DNA from 3 places in the Rossellomorea sp. FS2 genome. Region 3 is predicted to be linked to each of the others. Evidence: predicted binding sites of a transcription regulator. Region 3 holds the regulator's gene; each other region holds the start of a gene.

Region 1 (6,177 bases), on a different contig from region 3:
ACCGAACACTTCTGCAAAACCGACGGCCACTGATGTTTTTTCATCAAACACCCCAGGATCCGGTCTTCCCTTTGCCTGGCAGTATAAGCATCCATTTTGAAATGCCAATACCCGCCTCACCTGCTCCTTCAGCTCTTTCGTCAAATGACCGTCACCCTCCAATTCTTCAGAAAGCTGCCCCCATCGTTCCATTACCCCTTCATGATGTCCAAGCAGGCGCATGAACGGTGTTGCGCCTATCTCAGCTGAAGCAATCCTTGTCATTTTCATCTCCTCCTTATAGAATAATCATATCAATCTAATTAACTCTTTTACATTCAGATCAAAAAGAATTCACTCGTTTAACTTTAATAATTAAACCCAAATACGAAGGAGATCATTACGTATGAAAATTGACGACATCGACAGGAAGATTTTGAACGAACTTATGCGGGACAGCAGGCTTTCCATGAGTGAACTCGGAAGGCGGATCAACCTCTCTTCCCCATCCGTCTCCGAAAGGGTGAAGCAGATGGAATCCCATGGTGTCATCGAGTCCTATACTACGAAGGTCAACCTAGGAAAACTCGGCAACGACATTCAGTGCATCATCGAAGCCACAGTGAAAAACGGGGACTACAAAGGATTCAAGCAAAAAATCGTTGAGCTTCCAAACGTGGACTTCTGCTACCGGATCGCAGGGCAAGCCTGTTTCATGCTCAAGCTCCACTTTGCATCGTTCACCGAGGCCGAAGCCTTCATAGACTACATCAATCCCTTCGCCCACACCGTCACCCATTTCATCTTCTCAGAAGTCGAAACCCGTACCCTTTTCACAAATTAAAGAGGCACCTACATGGATACCCAACACTTGGAGATACTATTAACGCTGCATCTAATCGAACCCAATCAGCAGAGTGGTGATAACTCGAATGTGCTGGACAAACAGAACCGTACGGAACGCCCAAATTCAAGTACAAAATGCTGTAATAAGTAGCACTCACTTTCATAAACAACAAGTAAAAATGTGTGAAAACCACAATCTTCCTACCACCAAAAGCACAGCGCAGCGAGGGCCGGACGACTCCGATGGGAATAGAGGGATGATCGAGACCCCGCAGGCACGAGGAGACTCGACTCCCTCCCCACGGAAACCGGCCGGCCGCAGCGGAACGGAACGTCCTTATGCAGATTCATACACAAAAAGAAATGCTGTGATGACTAGCACTCACTCTCACAAACAATAAGGAGAAATGTGCGAAATCACCATCTTCCTACCACCAAAAGTGCAGTGCAGCGGAGGCCGGACGACTCCGATGGGAATAGAGGGATGATCGAGACCCCGCAGGCACGAGGAGGCTCGACTCCCTCCCCACGGAAAGCGGCCGGCCGCAGCGAAACGGAACGTCCATATGCAAATTCACACACAAAAAGAAATGCTGTGATGACTAGCGCTCATTCCCACAAACAATAAGGAGAAATGTGTGGAAATCACCATCTCCCTACCACCAAAAGTGCAGTGCAGCGGAGGCCGGACCACTCCGATGGGAATAGAAGGATGATCGAGACCCCGCAGGCACGAGGAGGCTAGACTCACTCCCCACGGAAATCGGCCGGCCGCAGCGGAACGGAACGTCCATATGCAAATTCACACACAAAAAGAAATGCTGTGATGACTAGCACTCACTCTCACAAACCATAAGGAGAAATGTGTGGAAATCACCATCTCCCCTACCACCAAAAGTGCAGTGCAGCGGAGGCCGGACGACTCCGATGGGAATAGAGGGATGATCGAGACCCCGCAGGCACGAGGAGGCTAGACTCCCTCCCCACGGAAAGCGGCCGGCCGCAGCGGAACGGAACGTCCATGTGCAGATCCAATCAATACCCACCCCCTTCAGAACCAACACAAAAATATAAAAAATTTGTCGATACCTATTGAAAAACGATGTATTACCGAATATTATAGTAGTTGTGCTTTTTAATCGTTCGTTTTTATTGGAGGTATTACACTAATGTTTAAATTAAAGGAAAACGGCACGTCAACCAAGACAGAAATCCTTGCCGGACTGACCACGTTCTTAACAATGGCTTACATCGTCGTCGTCAATCCGATCATCCTTTCCGATGCAGGGGTGCCGTTCGACCAGGTATTCATGGCCACCATCATCTCGGCAGCTGTCGGTACGCTCTGGATGGCACTGTTCGCCAACTATCCGATTGCCATCGCCCCAGGAATGGGATTGAATGCCTACTTTACATATTCCGTTGTCGGAGGGCATGAAGATATTTCGTACTCTGTTGCCTTTGCAGCAGTATTCGTAGCCGGTATCATCTTCATCATCCTTTCGCTGACACCGTTCCGTAAGAAATTGATCGAAGCCATACCGCAAAACCTTAAACATGGGATCACAGCCGGTATCGGTCTCTTCATCGCGTTTATCGGTCTTCGTTTATCCGGACTGATCCAAGCTGATCCGTCCAATCTCGTTAAACTCGGGGACCTGCATTCTTCGTCTGCCATCCTTGCTCTGATCGGACTGGCTGTCACCCTCGTCCTCATGGTCCTAAATGTACATGGGGCGCTGTTCATCGGGATGATCATCACGGCCATTGTTGCATTCTTCACTGGTGACCTGTCGTTCAAGGAAGGCTTCGTCGCCATGCCTCATCTGCCTGAAGGGCTGATCATCTCTAACCCGATCACTGCATTCACCGATGTGATTCAGCACAGCTTGTACGCTGTCGTATTCTCCTTCTTGCTTGTGACCATCTTTGATACGACGGGTACGATGGTCGGTGTTGCCCAGCAGGCCGGGCTCCTTAAAAACAATGAAATGCCGCGTGCCCGCGAAGCACTCCTTGCTGATTCACTCGGGACGACTGTCGGAGCTATGTTCGGTACGAGTCCTACCAGTGCCTTCGTTGAATCATCCGCAGGGGTATCAGCAGGAGGACGTACAGGATTGACCTCTCTTACAGTGGCTGTACTATTCATCGTTTCAGCGTTTTTCGGTCCTCTTGTGAGTGCCGTTTCGGGATTATCCGCCATCACGGCTCCAGCTTTGATCATCGTAGGAAGCCTGATGATCGGAAGCATTTCCCACATCAAATGGGACGAGCTCGATGAAGCTTTCCCGGCATTCCTCATCATTCTAAGCATGCCTCTTACTTCGAGCATCGCTACAGGGATTGCACTCGGGTTCATCTCTTACCCTCTCCTGAAAGTGGCCAAAGGAAAATGGCGTGAAGTCCATCCCCTTGTGTATATCTTTGCCGTGCTGTTCTTCTATCAGCTGGCATTCATCCCTCATTAAAGAGGAAAGGCAGCTCCCACGACGGGAGCTGCCTTTTTTGGTTTGATTGCTTTACCACGTACGATCAAGGTCCAAGCTGTAGTACTTGATCGGGGTTGCATATGATTGAATCGATTCATCGGAAGAAGTGTCACACAGCTGTCCCAACAGCAGTTCCATTGCCTTCTTCGACTCTCCAAGGTTATACAGCGTCATGCTGTAGAAGACAGTCATTGCCCGGTCTCCGTGCCGTTCAATACCTTCCTCAAGCACTTCTTTTGATTTTTCATACTTCCCGAGGGCACGGTAGGTGCTCCCGAGTCCCGTGTAAGCACCGATCGACTCTTCCTCATCCAACCCATATTTCAATGCTTTTTCATAATACTCTACGGCTTCCTCTTCAAGCCCTGATGCGTCATGACTCCAGGCACATTGATAGTGCAGGATTCCACTGTCGGGGTATTGGGCGATCAGCTCTTTCAGTATTCTGATCGACTCCCCTGTATTCCCTGATCGTCTTGCTTCAATCGCTTTTTTCATTGCATCTTCCATATCCACCCATCCATTTCAATCCGGTATGTATTCCATCAGCCAGCAGTCGTGCCATTCACCTTCGTGCAGCTCATTTTGAGGAAGGATCCGTGCTTTGCTGTAGCCGCATTTTTCATAGCATCTGATTGCCCTTCGATTCCATGTCATCGGATCCATCACCAGTCGGTGCAGGCCTTTTTCAAGCATAAAATATTCCACCATGGCCTTGATCATCAGGGTGCCCACGCCTTTATTCCAGTACCGTGAATCTCCTATGAATTGATCGGTCCCGTAGATGAATTCATCAAGATTCGTATATCCATAGCGCTGCTTGGTCTCATCGTCCAATGGATAGTATTGGAGATAACCGACCTTCTCCCCTTTATATTGAACGATGCAGGCGACCTTCTCTTTATCGTCATTATAAAAAGCTTCCTTCACCATCTCATGGGTAAAGGGTTTGTCCCTTCCTTCGTAATACTCAAGGATCCGCGGATCGTTCAGCCAGTTATAAAGAAATTCGGCATCTTCTTCCTTCAGCGGCCGGACCTTGATATCACCTTTCTCATAACGCATCGTGCATCCCTCCTATGGACTTATTCCCCGCAGCTTCGGGGAATCCCTTTAAAGTTGTCGAAATTTCGTGTTGGAAATTCAATTTGGAGTATGCTATTATAAGTTTGTGAAATACTTCACATTATCAACATCAACTTACCACTTTCATAAATCCAATCAAAAAGGGAGTATGACAGATGAAAACAAATAAAGTCGTATTGATCGGAACAGGCTTTGTCGGTTCAAGCTATGCTTTTGCCCTTCTCAATCAAAATCTTGTCCATGAGCTCGTGATGATCGACATGAACGTCGAAAAAGCCATGGGAGACGCCATGGACCTTAATCATGGCCTCGCATTCTCTTCCCCAATGAAGATACGTGCAGGAGCCTACAGCGACTGCCGCGATGCAGATCTTGTCGTGATCACCGCTGGGGCCAATCAAAAACCCGGTGAAACGAGGTTGGATCTTATTGATAAGAACGTCCGGATCTTTAAAACCATTGTCGATTCGGTGATGGAGAGCGGCTTTGATGGTATCTTCCTCGTGGCCACCAATCCCGTCGATCTATTAAGCTATGCCACCTGGACTTTCTCCGGGCTCCCAAAGGAAAGGGTGATCGGCTCAGGGACGATCCTTGATACCGCAAGGCTACGCTACCTGCTGGGTGAATACTTTCACCTTGATACGCGGAACATCCATGCCTATATCATGGGCGAACACGGCGACACCGAATTTCCGGTCTGGAGTCACGCCACCATCGGGGCCAGCGCCCTTGGTGACCTGGTCGATCTTACGGATCCACAGGTCCAGAGCGATCTTCAGGACCTTTTTGAAAACGTCAGGGATGCTGCCTACCATATCATTGAGAAAAAAGGGGCCACCTACTACGGGATTGCCATGGGATTGGCCCGTCTCACCAAAGCTATACTGAATGATGAGAACAGCATCCTTACCATCTCTTCTCTCCTGGATGGGGAGTATGGGCAGCACGGTCTCTATACCGGGGTGCCTGCCATCATCAATCGACAAGGCATCAGGAAGGTGGTCGAACTTCCCCTGGATGAAACGGAGCAGAAGCAATTCAAGAGATCCATTGATACGTTGAAGCACGCCATGAGTACCGGTTTCCCTTCTGATTTATAGACACGCACACACGAACCTCCTCCTCATACAATGATACCAACATGAATGGAGGAGGTTCTATTATGTACGATCAGCGACAATTCCTACCCGGTTTTCCCGGTGGAGGAGGTTCCGGAGGCAGTGGCTTCCCTTCCATCCCCGGACTTCCAAATGTATTCCCGCCATCCCCGCCACCTGGGCAAGGGGGCAGCAGCGGGCCCCCATCGCCTTCTCAGGGCGGTGGACAAAATCAGCCGCCACCTGGACCTCCACCTAACTTCCAGCCTCAGAAGACCGTCATGCAGGGCGGCCCTGGAGGAACGTCGACGTTTGCCGTGGACCCGGGTTCAATCCGGAGATGCCTGTTCCGCTATACCTATATCTGGCTCAACCGGGATGCTTTCTGGTTCTACCCTGTCTTCCTCGGCAGAAGGTCCATAGCAGGGTGGAGATGGATCGGATTCACATGGGTGTATTTCGGAATCGATCTCGATAAAATCGAATCCTTCACATGTGTATAACACGATGTTTCCATACATGCGCGTGACCGATTCCCGTGGGACCATCACCGTATCAGGAGAACACACCTCTTATGGAGCGCCTGATGAAGCCCTGCTCACATTAGGGGTGATGACTGAAGGCCCCGATCTGCAAAAAGCCCAGCAGGAAAATAACGAAAACATAAAGAACAT
Region 2 (6,177 bases), on a different contig from region 3:
ATGAGCAAAATATATCAGAAAAGCTCATCGGGACGCCTCTTTGTACAGGTACCTCCATGGGAATCCACGAATCTCAGTCACTTTTCTATGAAAATTTCGTGGGCAGGAATCTTTCCTTCTGGAAAAAGAACTATGCTACATTGAAGGATTTCAGCACCGGACAATTCGATGAGGTGGACCTCGAAGCCTTTTACCGTGCCATCAATGAATCCAAGCCTTCCCTGATCCGGATCGAAGCAGATGAATTGACGTATGCCCTGCATATCATCATCCGATATGAAATCGAGAAAGGTCTCTTCAACGACGAGATCGAAGTAAAAGATCTCCCGCGCATCTGGAATGAAAAATATGAAGAATATCTCGGCATCCGTCCAACCCATGATGGGGAGGGAGTCCTGCAGGATGTGCACTGGGCCGGAGGAAGCTTCGGGTATTTCCCTTCCTACGCACTTGGGTATATGTACGCTGCCCAGTTCAGGGAAGCCATGAGAGAAGACATCCCGAACTTCGATCAGCTTTTGGAAGAGGGGAATCTCGTCCCCGTGAAGGAATGGTTGACGGAGAGGGTTCATCAATGGGGCAAACTGAAGAAGCCATTGGAAATCCTTGAAGACGTCACCGGTGAGGGCTTGAATGCCAAATACCTCGCGGACTACCTCATCGAGAAGTATGCCGGCGTCTATGCTCTCTGATCAGGACGAAGCGGTTAGCACCAATATAAATCCGAACGGATTCGACTTTCTCCAGGGAAAGTCGAATCATCGTTTGGATTTTTTTTATCCCTCTTTATTCCGAAACACCAGTGAACACATCTCCATGCTCACTTACTTCCCGTCACCAAAGGCGATATCCCTTCGAGGCGGGGGGCGCCTGTTGGATCATATCGATGAAAGGGACACTGTAAGCGATCAGGATCAGGGCGGTGAGGATGGTCAGCCAGATCCGCCAGTCCTCAAGGGCTTTCGGGGTCTGTGCAGATCCGGATTCAGCGACTGGAAATGCCTCGCTGCCTTTTGGGGCAAAGAAAGCAAGGTTCACTACGATATAGAGGACAAGGATGATGCCGATGAAAAGAATCGTTCCTCCTATTGCCTGTGCTGCCTGATATGGGATCCAGCCGAGTGCCTGTGGGGCATCCCCGTAAGTGGAGAATGAGGACCTTCGCGGTGCTCCGAGTAATCCGGCAGCGTGCATGGACAGGGACATGATCCCCATCCCCACAGTCCAAACGATTGCCTGGATGATGGCAAGTCTGTTCATCTCTTTTGTCAGGACCCGTCCCGTAAGGTGGGGGATGAGCCAATAGGAGATTCCGAAAAACGTCAAAACGACGGTTGTCGCAAGGGTGAGGTGGAAATGACCCGTCACCCAGATGGTGTTGTGGACCACCTGGTTCATCTGATTGGAGGCGTTGATCAATCCTCCTGCACCGGCAGGTATGAAAGCAAGCATCCCGATGAAGGGAACCATAAAGCGTGAATCCTTCCAGGGAAGCTTGCGTATCCAGCCGAATAATCCCTTCGCCCCGAGCTCCCTCCCCCTGATTTCAAATGTGGCAAAGAGAGAAAAGGCGGTCATGAGGGAGGGGATGACCACCATGAATGTGAGCACAACCTGGAGGTACTTCCAAAAGGCATCGATTCCAGGTTCGACCAGCTGATGATGGAATCCGACGGGGATCGAGAACAGCAAAAACAAGAGAAATGACAATCTTGCTAGTGAGTCTGAAAACACCCTGCCTCCGATGACCTTCGGGATGACGGCATACCATGCCATATAAGCAGGAAGCAGCCAAAAATACACAAGTGGATGACCGAAATACCAGAATAGCGTACGACTTGTGAGAACATCGACGCGCTCCACGATGCCGAGGGACCAAGGGAGAAGCTGAAAGAGCACGGTCCCCGCTACCCCGAGTGTTGCAATGATCCAGAGTACGATCGTGATAATCGCCATGAAGGTCAACAATGGGCTCGTCTGACCAGGGTGTTCTTTCCTCCAGTGACGATAAACGGAAATCATGGCACCCCCGGATAGCCAGCTCCCCACGATCACCAAAGTGAGGCCGAGGTAAAAAAGCCAATGGGCCTGGAGCGGGGCATAAAATGTATAGAGCACGGTGGCTTCATTCAACAGGATCATGGTGGCACTCATGAGTGTCCCTGTGAGCATGATCCAAAACCCCAGCCAACCCAATGCGATCGACCTGTTGGAGTATGGGCCGGCAGTCCGGATAATGGAGGCATGAAGGAAGCCGATAATGAAGAAAGTGGTGAGGATCAACCCTAAAAGCACCCCGTGCACGGTAAGGATCTGATAGTAGCCGATCCCTGCAGGCAGGGTCAAGCCCCCTGAGCGGACCAGAACCTGCAGGAGACCCGCCAGTCCGCCCAGTGCCAGGGCTGTATAAGCGACATACAAATGGGCGAGAGAGAGGCTTCTACCCCGCGTGTCAGTCATCTTTTTCACATTAGTCTACCACCTTCAGCATGGATTTCATCGTATGGTGTCCCGCCCCGCAGTATTCATTGCACACAATCAGGAATTCCCCTGTCTGATCGAGGGTGGTCACATATTCATTGATGTACCCGGGTTCAAGCATCATGTTGATGTTGGTGCCCGCCACTTCGAATCCGTGGATCACATCTTTCGTTGTAGCCATGATCTTTACCTTTGAACCCTTCGGAACGGTAAATTCCGCGGGCTCATAGTGAAAAGCAGAGGCGACGATCACTAATTCATAATCCCAGTCCTTTCCGCTCACCTCTTTCAGGCCCGGTTGGTCGAAGGGTGCTGTTGCATCCACCCGTTCAGGATCGATATACGCTTTGGCACTCGGTGGCTTATGGCCTTGATGAAAGGCGCTGACGCCGAGAATGAGCAAGAAAAGGATCAGGGCACCCGTCCCAAGCGTCAACCACCATTTTTCATAACGGTGCATATGCATGACAAATCACTCCCTGCGTTAAAATCGCGACATGAATAATAAGAATACCCCTATCCAGCTCACCGCCAAAAAGAGTCCCAACACCAGTACGGACACGAAGGTCCCCTGTAAGGAGCTATCTCTTTTTTGAGGATCTTTCATCTTCTTCACCCCAATCCTGATTGTTCCTTCCCCATCATCTTAGCTGAACCGCGGGGAATCATCTGTGATATAAGTCACACTACTTTTGAACAGAATGTGAAGAACGTGAAGATTTCGTTGCCTTGAGGAAGGAAATTCGGCATATAGTATTAAAAAGGACTGGGGGAATGAATATGAAACGGTTTTATTGCAGCCACTGCTGCTTTCTTTATGTGAGGAAACAGGCGTGCAGATTCTGCCTGGCGATGGCGGATACCGAAATTGATATCATCCTTCACCATCAGCCTAAAAAGACATGAGTGCATGCATGGTTCCGTCATGAACAGGGGATTCTATCCATATCTGTAAGATAAGGAGATGGATTGAGCGTGCCTGTCATCTATTCAGTTGAAACGGCGATCCCCCCGCATCGGATCGATCAGGAGGATGCGTCTGTTTTCGCCAAACAGCTTTTTCAGGAAAGTTTCAAAGATATCGACCGACTGTTGACCGTATTCCAAAATGGGGAGATCAACAGCAGGTATTTTGTAAAGGATTTGGAGTGGTTCGGCAGTCCGCACTCCTTCGAAGAGAAAAATGGGGAATACATCGAGCTGGCTGTGAAATACGGCAAAGAGGCTGTAACAAAAGCGCTTGAAACGATAGGGGGTGGCCCCGTGGAGGCGATATTCACCATCTCCACCTCTGGGATTGCGACACCTTCCATCGAAGCAAGGATCATGAATGAGCTCGGTCTTGATCCACATATTAAACGAATCCCGATCTGGGGTCTCGGCTGCGCAGGAGGAGCGAGCGGCCTGGCAAGGGCCAATGAGTATTGCCGTGCCTTTCCATCCTCGACGGTGCTCGTTCTCGCCATCGAACTTTGTTCCCTCACCTTCCAGCACGGGGACCGGTCTAAAAGCAATCTGATCGGGACATCCTTATTTGCCGACGGTATCGGGTGTGCCGTCCTGTGCGGAGATGAAAGTCCCCTCCTGCAAAAACGAGATAAGCCGCTCCCTCGGGTCATCTCGACTCGTTCAACCCTCCTGCGGGACTCTCTGGACGTCATGGGGTGGGAAGTCAGGAATGAAGGACTGTATGTCGTATTTTCGAAGTCCATCCCAAATCTCGTAGAAACATGGCTGAGACCGAATGTGGAAGAGTTCCTCCGAAAAGAAGGAGTGGGCCTTGCCGATATCCGGCAATTCGTCGCCCACCCCGGGGGGAAGAAAGTGCTCGATGCGTATGAAAAATCACTCGGGTTCGCCAAAGCCATGTTGGCCCCGTCACTTGCTGTCCTGCAGGAATACGGGAATATGTCGTCCGCAACGATCCTGTATGTGATGAAGGAAATGGTGCATGCAGGAAAGGATGGGGAGCTGGGCCTTGCCATGGCACTTGGACCGGGATTCAGCTCCGAACTATTGTTGCTCAGGTGGGAGGGATGAACATGTTTGGTGTCATATTCCTCATCCTGATCCTCCAGAGGCTGGGAGAACTCATCATCGCCCATTCCAATGAAAAATGGATGAAGGAGCGGGGAGGTATAGAATACGGACAGATGCATTACAAATGGATGGTGGCCATGCATACAGCTTTCTTCCTTGTCCTTCTCCTGGAAGCATGGAGCTCAGGCTTCAGTTTGAATCCCTATTGGATTCCTTTGTTCGCCCTATTCCTCCTGGTGCAGTGCGGGAGGGTGTGGGCCATATTTTCCCTCGGACGCTACTGGAATACGAAAATCATCGTTTGCAAGGGGGCCCACGTTGTGGCAAGAGGCCCATACCGGTATTTCAGGCATCCCAATTATCTTATCGTCACCTTGGAGCTCATCCTCATCCCGCTCCTTTTCAATGCCTATCTTACGATGGTCCTGTTCTCCCTCCTCAATCAGTGGATGCTTTCCGTCAGGATCCCGGAAGAAGAGAGGGCTTTGAGAAGTGAAACCGACTACCGTGATAAGCATGGAAAGACAAGGGGATACCCTGTTTTCAGAAAAAATAGCGATTCTTATTGAAAATGATTATCGTTTTTGATAAGATCTAATTGAAGATGATTCTCATTAAGGAGTGGACGTATATGGTTTGGTTTCTTGTACTACTGACAGTGCTGGTATACGGATTTGTGATGAAATATGTATTGTCCAACATGATGAAAGCTGAAAAACCGCGTAAAACGGCATTGAAGTTCGAGAAGCGAACCGCCTCAAGGTCCAATCTCATCCCGAACGAAACGACTCGATAACATTCAAAACCATCCAGAAAGGATGGTTTTTTTATGTGGAAAAGCATCAGAGTCAGGGGAGAAGCAGGTTGGGTAAACCAAACACTTCAAGGGAGAATATCATAGAGAATAAGATGGAAATGCGCTAAAATAGAAGCGTTACCATAACTCGTTTTGAAAAGAGGATTGTCCTATGAATACGACGAAACGAACCATACATACATCCATGCAAACGATCGCTTCCCTCAGTGAGCGATTCCGTTTGGCGGGCGATGAAGAACGGGTTGAGAAAGCGGAACGCCTGGCTGAAAAAATGCATGGGGAGGAGCTCATCCTTGCATTCTGCGGACATTTTTCCGCAGGAAAATCCAGCATGATCAATCACCTCATCGGCGACAGTGTCCTTCCTGCATCCCCCATACCGACCAGTGCCAATCTGGTTAAGGTGAAGAAAACGGATTCCGACTATGCCAAGATCTACTATCATCATCAGTATCCCGTCTTCATTCCTGCCCCATATGATGAAGACAAAGTGCGGGAATGGTGCAAGGATCGTGATGTATATTCGGTTGAAATCGGCAGATCGAATATGGATAAAGATGTATCCATCCTCGATACTCCGGGAGTAGACAGTACAGATGACGCTCATCGTCTGTCGACGGAGTCTGCCCTGCATCTGGCGGATGCGGTATTTTACGTGATGGATTACAACCATGTCCAATCACAGGTGAACTTCGAATTCACCCGGGAACTGAGCCTGCACGGAGTGAAGCAGTACCTTGTGATCAATCAGATCGACAAACATAACGAAACGGAAATCTCCTTCGAGACGTTCAAAACCGCTGTGAAGGATGCGTTTGGATCATGGGGAGTCGAGCCGG
Region 3 (6,177 bases):
AGATCCATGCGCTCAAGTTTTTTCCGCCTGCTCTGGGCCATCTTTGTGGTGGAGGCACGGGCGATGTTGCGCTGGATGAAGTCTTCGAGCTTTGCGACCTCCTGCTGCTGGCGCTCATAGAGCTTAAGGTCCTTCTCGTAATCCAGCGCCTTCTGCTCGAGGTACTTGCTATAGTTCCCCACGAACTTCTTGCTCCGGTTGCGGGAAATCTCATACACCTGGTTCACGACGCTATCCAGGAAATAGCGGTCATGGGATACGATGAGCACGGCACCCGGATAGCCTTGAAGATATCCTTCTAGCCAGGAAAGCGTCTCGATGTCCAGATGGTTCGTCGGCTCATCGAGGATCAGGATATCGGGCTTGGTCAGGAGGAGCTTCGCAAGGGCGAGACGGGTCTTCTGTCCGCCGGAAAGGGTGGAGATTTTCGTCCCATGGTCGAAGGAAGCGAAATTCAAGCCGTGGAGGACGGAACGGATATCGGCTTCATACTGATAGCCACCGGACTCCTTGAAGGTGACTTGAAGCTCGTCATACTCCTTCAATACCCGCTGATAGCGGTCTTCATCTTCATAGACGGACGGATCCGCCATCTCTGCTTCCAATCTTCTAAGCTGCTTTTCCTGTTGGAGGAGGTGTTCGAATACCGTCAGCATCTCGTCCCAGATGGAAAGCTCCGACTCGAGACCGGTATTCTGGGCCAGGTAGCCGATGCTCACACCCTTGGGCTTCGTGATTTCTCCGGAGTCATGGGACAGCTGTCCGGCAATGATCTTCAGGAGGGTCGATTTGCCGGCACCGTTCCGTCCGACGAGGGCGACCCGGTCCCTGGTTTGGATCTCCAATTTGATATTGGTCAATATATTATCTGCACCAAAATTTTTGGTCAGCTGATTCACTTGCAGTAGAATCATGTCGGTTCACCTCTGTTTCATTAGTGCTAGTGTACCGTATTTCCCAGGTGGACGGCAATAAAAGGGGAGGAACTATGACTATTAATCTGGATACAAATAGGATAGAATAGAGTGTATGATGGAAAATAGATAAAAGATATACCTTCTTTTTGGAAGCGCTGACAGACCAAAAGGAAGAGGGTTTATAAGATGTGGGGGAATACAAGAGATGAATCAGGAAACAACGAAAATTCCACAGGCAACGGCCAAGCGCCTTCCGCTATACTACCGTTTCATCAAGAATCTGTATGCTTCAGGGAAGCAGCGGGTATCGTCGAAGGAGTTAAGCGAAGCCGTGAAAGTGGATTCCGCGACCATCCGGAGGGATTTCTCCTATTTTGGGGCGTTAGGGAAGAAGGGCTATGGGTATAATGTGAATTATCTCTTATCCTTTTTCAGGGAAACGCTTGACCAGGATGAACTGACGAAGGTCGTATTGATCGGCGTGGGGAATCTCGGAACGGCTTTTCTTCATTACAATTTCATAAAGAATAACAATACAAAGATCGAAATGGCCTTCGAGGTGGATGAAGCGAAGGTGGGGACGGAAATCAGCGATGTGCCCGTCCACCATATGGATGAGCTTGAGGAGAAGCTGAAGGGGATGGATATCGAAGTTGCGATCCTGACCGTGCCGGCCTCATCTGCTCAAAATATCACAGATCGCCTTGTGTCTTCGAAGATCAAGGGGATCCTGAACTTCACACCGGCACGCCTGACGGTTCCTGATCATATCAGGGTCCATCATATCGATCTGGCAGTGGAACTTCAGTCACTTGTCTATTTCCTCAAGCATTACTCAGGGGAAGACACGGAAATGTCACAAGATGGAATCGTAACGGAATAGAAAATTCTGACCATTTGCGTTATGATAGAAGAATATAAGGGGAGGTGTCTCATTATGGTAGGTCCTGGAAGTATGGTGCTGATTGCAGTGGTGGCCCTTTTGATTTTCGGCCCGAAAAAATTACCGGAGCTTGGGAAAGCAGCCGGCAATACACTACGTGAATTCAAAAACGCAACCAAAGGCTTAGCGGATGATGAAGACGATAAGAACAAAAGTGCCAAGTAAAGTAGGATGAACGCCATGAGTCAAACCCAAAAGGATATGACAGTCTTTGAGCATATAGGAGAATTGCAGAAACGACTCATGTTTGTAGTCGTTTTCTTCTTGTTAGCCGTTGTGGCAAGCTTCTTCCTTGCCGAACCGCTCATCAAGTATCTGCAGCATGCGGACGAAGCGAAAGAAATGACGATGAATGCCTTCCGTGTGACGGATCCCCTGAAGATCTACATGGAGATGATCATGTTCATCGCGGTCATCATGACGTCACCAGTCATCCTTTATCAGGTGTGGTCCTTTGTGTCGCCCGGTCTTTATGACAAGGAGCGGAAGGTGACCCTGAGCTACATACCGGTATCGGTCCTCCTGTTCCTCGGTGGACTGGCATTCTCATACTTCATCCTGTTCCCGTATGTTGTATCGTTCATGATGAGGCTATCAGGCGATCTCGATATCCAGCAGGTGATCGGGATCAATGAGTACTTCCAATTCCTCTTCCAGATTACGATCCCATTCGGCCTGCTATTCCAGCTGCCCGTGGTGATGCTGTTTCTGACGAGGCTCGGGATCATCACGCCGATGATGATGGCGAAGGCGAGGAAAGCGGCTTACTTCGTGCTGTTGGTGATTGCCGCCTTCATCACGCCTCCGGACATCGTCTCCCATATGATGGTGACCCTCCCGCTGTTGATCCTCTATGAGATCAGCATAGGGATCTCACGAATCGGATATAGGAAGTACCTACAGGCGGAACAGCAGATGGAAATTGAACGCGTGGAAGAAGAACTCAATCAACACAAAGGCTGATTCAGCCAAAAAAACCGGATCCACCGATCTTCATGGAACGAAGTCGGATGGATCCGGTTTTTGTTTTAACTAAGCTTACTTCTTCTGGTTCAGCTGCTGCTTGATCCTGAAGTGGAGAAGGACCATGCGTATGCCGGAACCGAAGTCCAGGGTGGCAAGGAAGATCAGCATATAGGTGAAAAATCCCCAGCCTGTGTCCCGGACCGTGTGGATGGCAAAATAGGTGAACAGCACCCCAAGAAGAATGTAAATCACGCCGGAGAACAGGGGTGATCGTCTCATTATAGGAAACCTCCAATAAATCCTTGTATTTTTTCAGCTTCATTCATGATCTTTTCAATTTCATCCCGGTAGACGGTCTGCATGATGACCACCATCGTATTCATGGCCACGTGGGCGCAGATCGGTACGAGGATCCGTTTCGTTCTTACATATAGGAAGGCGAACGTGAAGCCCATGGCAGAGTACAGGATCACATGCACCGGCTCGAAGTGGGCAAGGGCGAAGATCACGGAACTGATCAATGCGGCGAAGAAAAAGTTCATTCGCTGATAGAGTGCCCCAAAAATGATCTTCCTGAACACGATTTCTTCCAGGATCGGCCCGATGATGGCGACGACGATCATGGCAAGGGGAACATTGTCCACGATGCCCATGATGTTCTGGGTGTTTTCAGAACCGGCCTGGATGCCGAGAAGGGTCTCGATCTGGATGGCGATGGCTTGTGCGAAGAACGCCATGAAGATCCCGACAACGGCCCAGACGACGGAAATCCCGGCGCCTGCAGGGGCAGAGCGTTCGAGCTTGAGTTTCGATGGTGCGCTTTTTCGCAGGATGAGCAGGACGATGATCAGGGTCGCGGCGAAGCTGAAGATCAGCCAGGAACCGACGGCCACCTGCTGCATGTATTCTTTAGTCTGTCCAAACACTTCTGTGCCGGCCTTATAAAACAGGAGCGGTCCAACCGCACCGGCGAGCTGCATAACAACATAGGCGATCAAAATGTATCCATAATGTTTATTCAACGTTTTATCTCCTTTTAAGCAAGCCTTAGGCCTGACAGGACAGACCCTTGTACAATTCTACTAATAAATGCGGAACTGTTCAAATCTCACGGTCATGGGAATATTGCCGGGAATCGCCACATAGGATAGTGAGGTGTGAAAAAAGGGGGAAAATGACGAAAAAATTTTTAAGCAGGACTCTTGCAAAATGAAAACGAATTATTTAATATAATAACTGTGTTAGCACTCATGATAAGCGAGTGCTAATAAAACCTAATCTACATATTTTCAAGGAGGTTGTTTCACTTGTTAAAACCACTAGGTGATCGCGTCGTAATCGAGCTAGTCGAAACAGAAGAAAAGACAGCAAGCGGTATCGTACTCCCGGATTCTGCTAAGGAAAAACCGCAAGAAGGTAAGATTGTCGCTGTAGGTACAGGTCGCGTCCTTGACAACGGTGAGCGCGTCGCTCTTGAAGTGTCTGTAGGCGATCGAATCATCTTCAGTAAATACTCTGGTACAGAAGTGAAATACCAAGGCACAGAATATCTCATCCTTCGTGACAACGATATCCTTGCCATCGTAGGCGAATAATTAATCGAACCAACACATATACGCACCAACCATGAACTGATATTAAAGGAGGACGTTTGAAATGGCTAAAGAAATTAAATTCAGCGAAGAAGCACGCCGTTCCATGCTTCGCGGGGTAGACCAATTAGCAAACGCAGTAAAAGTAACACTTGGACCAAAAGGTCGCAATGTTGTACTTGAGAAGAAGTTCGGTTCTCCACTCATCACCAATGATGGTGTAACCATTGCGAAAGAAATCGAGCTTGAAGATGCATTCGAAAACATGGGTGCGAAGCTTGTAGCGGAAGTCGCAAGCAAAACAAACGAAATCGCCGGTGACGGTACGACGACTGCAACGGTCCTAGCGCAAGCGATGATCCGTGAAGGGCTTAAAAACGTAACAGCAGGAGCAAACCCTGTCGGCGTACGTAAAGGGATCGAGAAGGCTGTCCAAGGGGCTGTCGAAGAGCTGAAAGCCATCTCTAAACCAATCGAAGGCAAAGACTCCATCGCACAAGTTGCAGCGATCTCTGCAGCGGACGAAGAAGTCGGCCAATTGATTGCTGAAGCCATGGAGCGCGTAGGTAACGACGGTGTCATCACGATCGAAGAATCCAAAGGATTCACGACTGAGCTTGACGTTGTGGAAGGTATGCAGTTCGACCGTGGATATGCATCTCCATACATGGTGACAGACTCAGACAAAATGGAAGCGGTCCTTGATAATCCGTACATCCTGATCACGGACAAAAAGATCGGCAACATCCAGGAAGTCCTTCCTGTCCTTGAGCAAGTCGTTCAACAAGGCAAACCACTATTGATGGTAGCGGAAGATGTTGAAGGCGAAGCCCTTGCAACACTTGTTGTGAACAAACTTCGCGGTACATTCAATGCAGTGGCTGTCAAAGCACCTGGATTCGGTGACCGTCGTAAAGCAATGCTTGAAGACCTTGCAGTATTGACTGGTGGAGAAGTGATCACAGAAGACCTTGGTCTTGACCTGAAATCTGCCAACATCACACAGCTCGGACGTGCAGCGAAAGTCGTTGTCACAAAAGAAAACACAACGGTTGTCGAAGGTTCTGGAGATCCAGAAAAAATCGCAGCCCGCGTAAACCAAATCCGTGCTCAATTAGAAGAATCTACTTCTGAATTCGATAAAGAAAAACTACAAGAACGCCTAGCGAAGCTTGCTGGTGGAGTAGCCGTCGTGAAAGTCGGAGCTGCTACTGAAACCGAGCTCAAAGAGCGCAAACTACGCATCGAAGACGCATTGAACTCGACACGTGCGGCAGTCGAAGAAGGAATCGTATCCGGTGGTGGTACGGCTCTAGTGAACGTCTACAACAAAGTCGCTTCCATCGAAGCAGACAGCGACGTAGCTACTGGAATCAACATCGTCCTTCGCGCACTCGAAGAACCAATCCGTCAAATCGCACACAACGCCGGCCTTGAAGGCTCCATCATCGTGGAACGCCTCAAGAAAGAAGAAGTTGGCGTAGGCTTCAACGCCGCATCAGGCGAATGGGTCAACATGATCGAACAAGGAATCGTCGACCCAACCAAAGTAACACGTTCTGCCCTCCAAAACGCAGCATCTGTAGCGGCTATGTTCTTGACTACAGAAGCCGTAGTGGCCGACATCCCAGAAGAAGGCGGCGGAATGCCGGATATGTCTGGAATGGGCGGTATGGGTGGAATGGGCGGCATGATGTAATAACGCCCCAAAACCCTTGATATATGTGGGTTTTTGAGTAAGGTAAAAGTGATATGTTAA

The links. Region 3 encodes Rex, which represses fermentation and respiration genes when NADH is low (regulators of the CRP and FNR family bind a similar motif). Its sites were predicted from a motif close to TTGTGAAATATTTCACAA; they were not measured.
Region 1: the regulator Rex is predicted to act here: its motif matches at 4,487-4,504, upstream of ACNA6I_RS09585 (L-lactate dehydrogenase).
Region 2: the regulator Rex is predicted to act here: its motif matches at 3,151-3,168, upstream of ACNA6I_RS04050 (cytochrome c oxidase subunit II).

The regions. Positions count from the first base shown of each region.
Region 1 is NZ_JBLRVS010000001.1:1,837,346-1,843,522, forward strand. Features, by position in the region: gene ACNA6I_RS09560 (carboxymuconolactone decarboxylase family protein) at 1-264, opposite strand, end outside; gene ACNA6I_RS09565 (Lrp/AsnC family transcriptional regulator) at 386-823, shown strand; gene ACNA6I_RS09570 (NCS2 family permease) at 1,995-3,296, shown strand; gene ACNA6I_RS09575 (tetratricopeptide repeat protein) at 3,348-3,827, opposite strand; gene ACNA6I_RS09580 (GNAT family N-acetyltransferase) at 3,843-4,382, opposite strand; gene ACNA6I_RS09585 (L-lactate dehydrogenase) at 4,559-5,506, shown strand; gene ACNA6I_RS09590 (hypothetical protein) at 5,569-6,006, shown strand; gene ACNA6I_RS09595 (SIMPL domain-containing protein) at 6,011-6,177, shown strand, end outside.
Region 2 is NZ_JBLRVS010000001.1:758,473-764,649, forward strand. Features, by position in the region: gene ACNA6I_RS04040 (carboxypeptidase M32) at 1-692, shown strand, start outside; gene ACNA6I_RS04045 (b(o/a)3-type cytochrome-c oxidase subunit 1) at 835-2,460, opposite strand; gene ACNA6I_RS04050 (cytochrome c oxidase subunit II) at 2,471-2,947, opposite strand; gene ACNA6I_RS04055 (hypothetical protein) at 3,262-3,387, shown strand; gene ACNA6I_RS04060 (type III polyketide synthase) at 3,457-4,521, shown strand; gene ACNA6I_RS04065 (isoprenylcysteine carboxyl methyltransferase family protein) at 4,524-5,090, shown strand; gene ACNA6I_RS04070 (hypothetical protein) at 5,153-5,317, shown strand; gene ACNA6I_RS04075 (dynamin family protein) at 5,490-6,177, shown strand, end outside.
Region 3 is NZ_JBLRVS010000006.1:4,573-10,749, forward strand. Features, by position in the region: gene ACNA6I_RS19195 (ABC-F family ATP-binding cassette domain-containing protein) at 1-914, opposite strand, end outside; gene ACNA6I_RS19200 (redox-sensing transcriptional repressor Rex) at 1,123-1,800, shown strand; gene ACNA6I_RS19205 (twin-arginine translocase TatA/TatE family subunit) at 1,855-2,025, shown strand; gene tatC (twin-arginine translocase subunit TatC) at 2,041-2,823, shown strand; gene ACNA6I_RS19215 (YdiK family protein) at 2,899-3,105, opposite strand; gene ACNA6I_RS19220 (CPBP family intramembrane glutamic endopeptidase) at 3,105-3,848, opposite strand; gene groES (co-chaperone GroES) at 4,134-4,421, shown strand; gene groL (chaperonin GroEL) at 4,483-6,117, shown strand.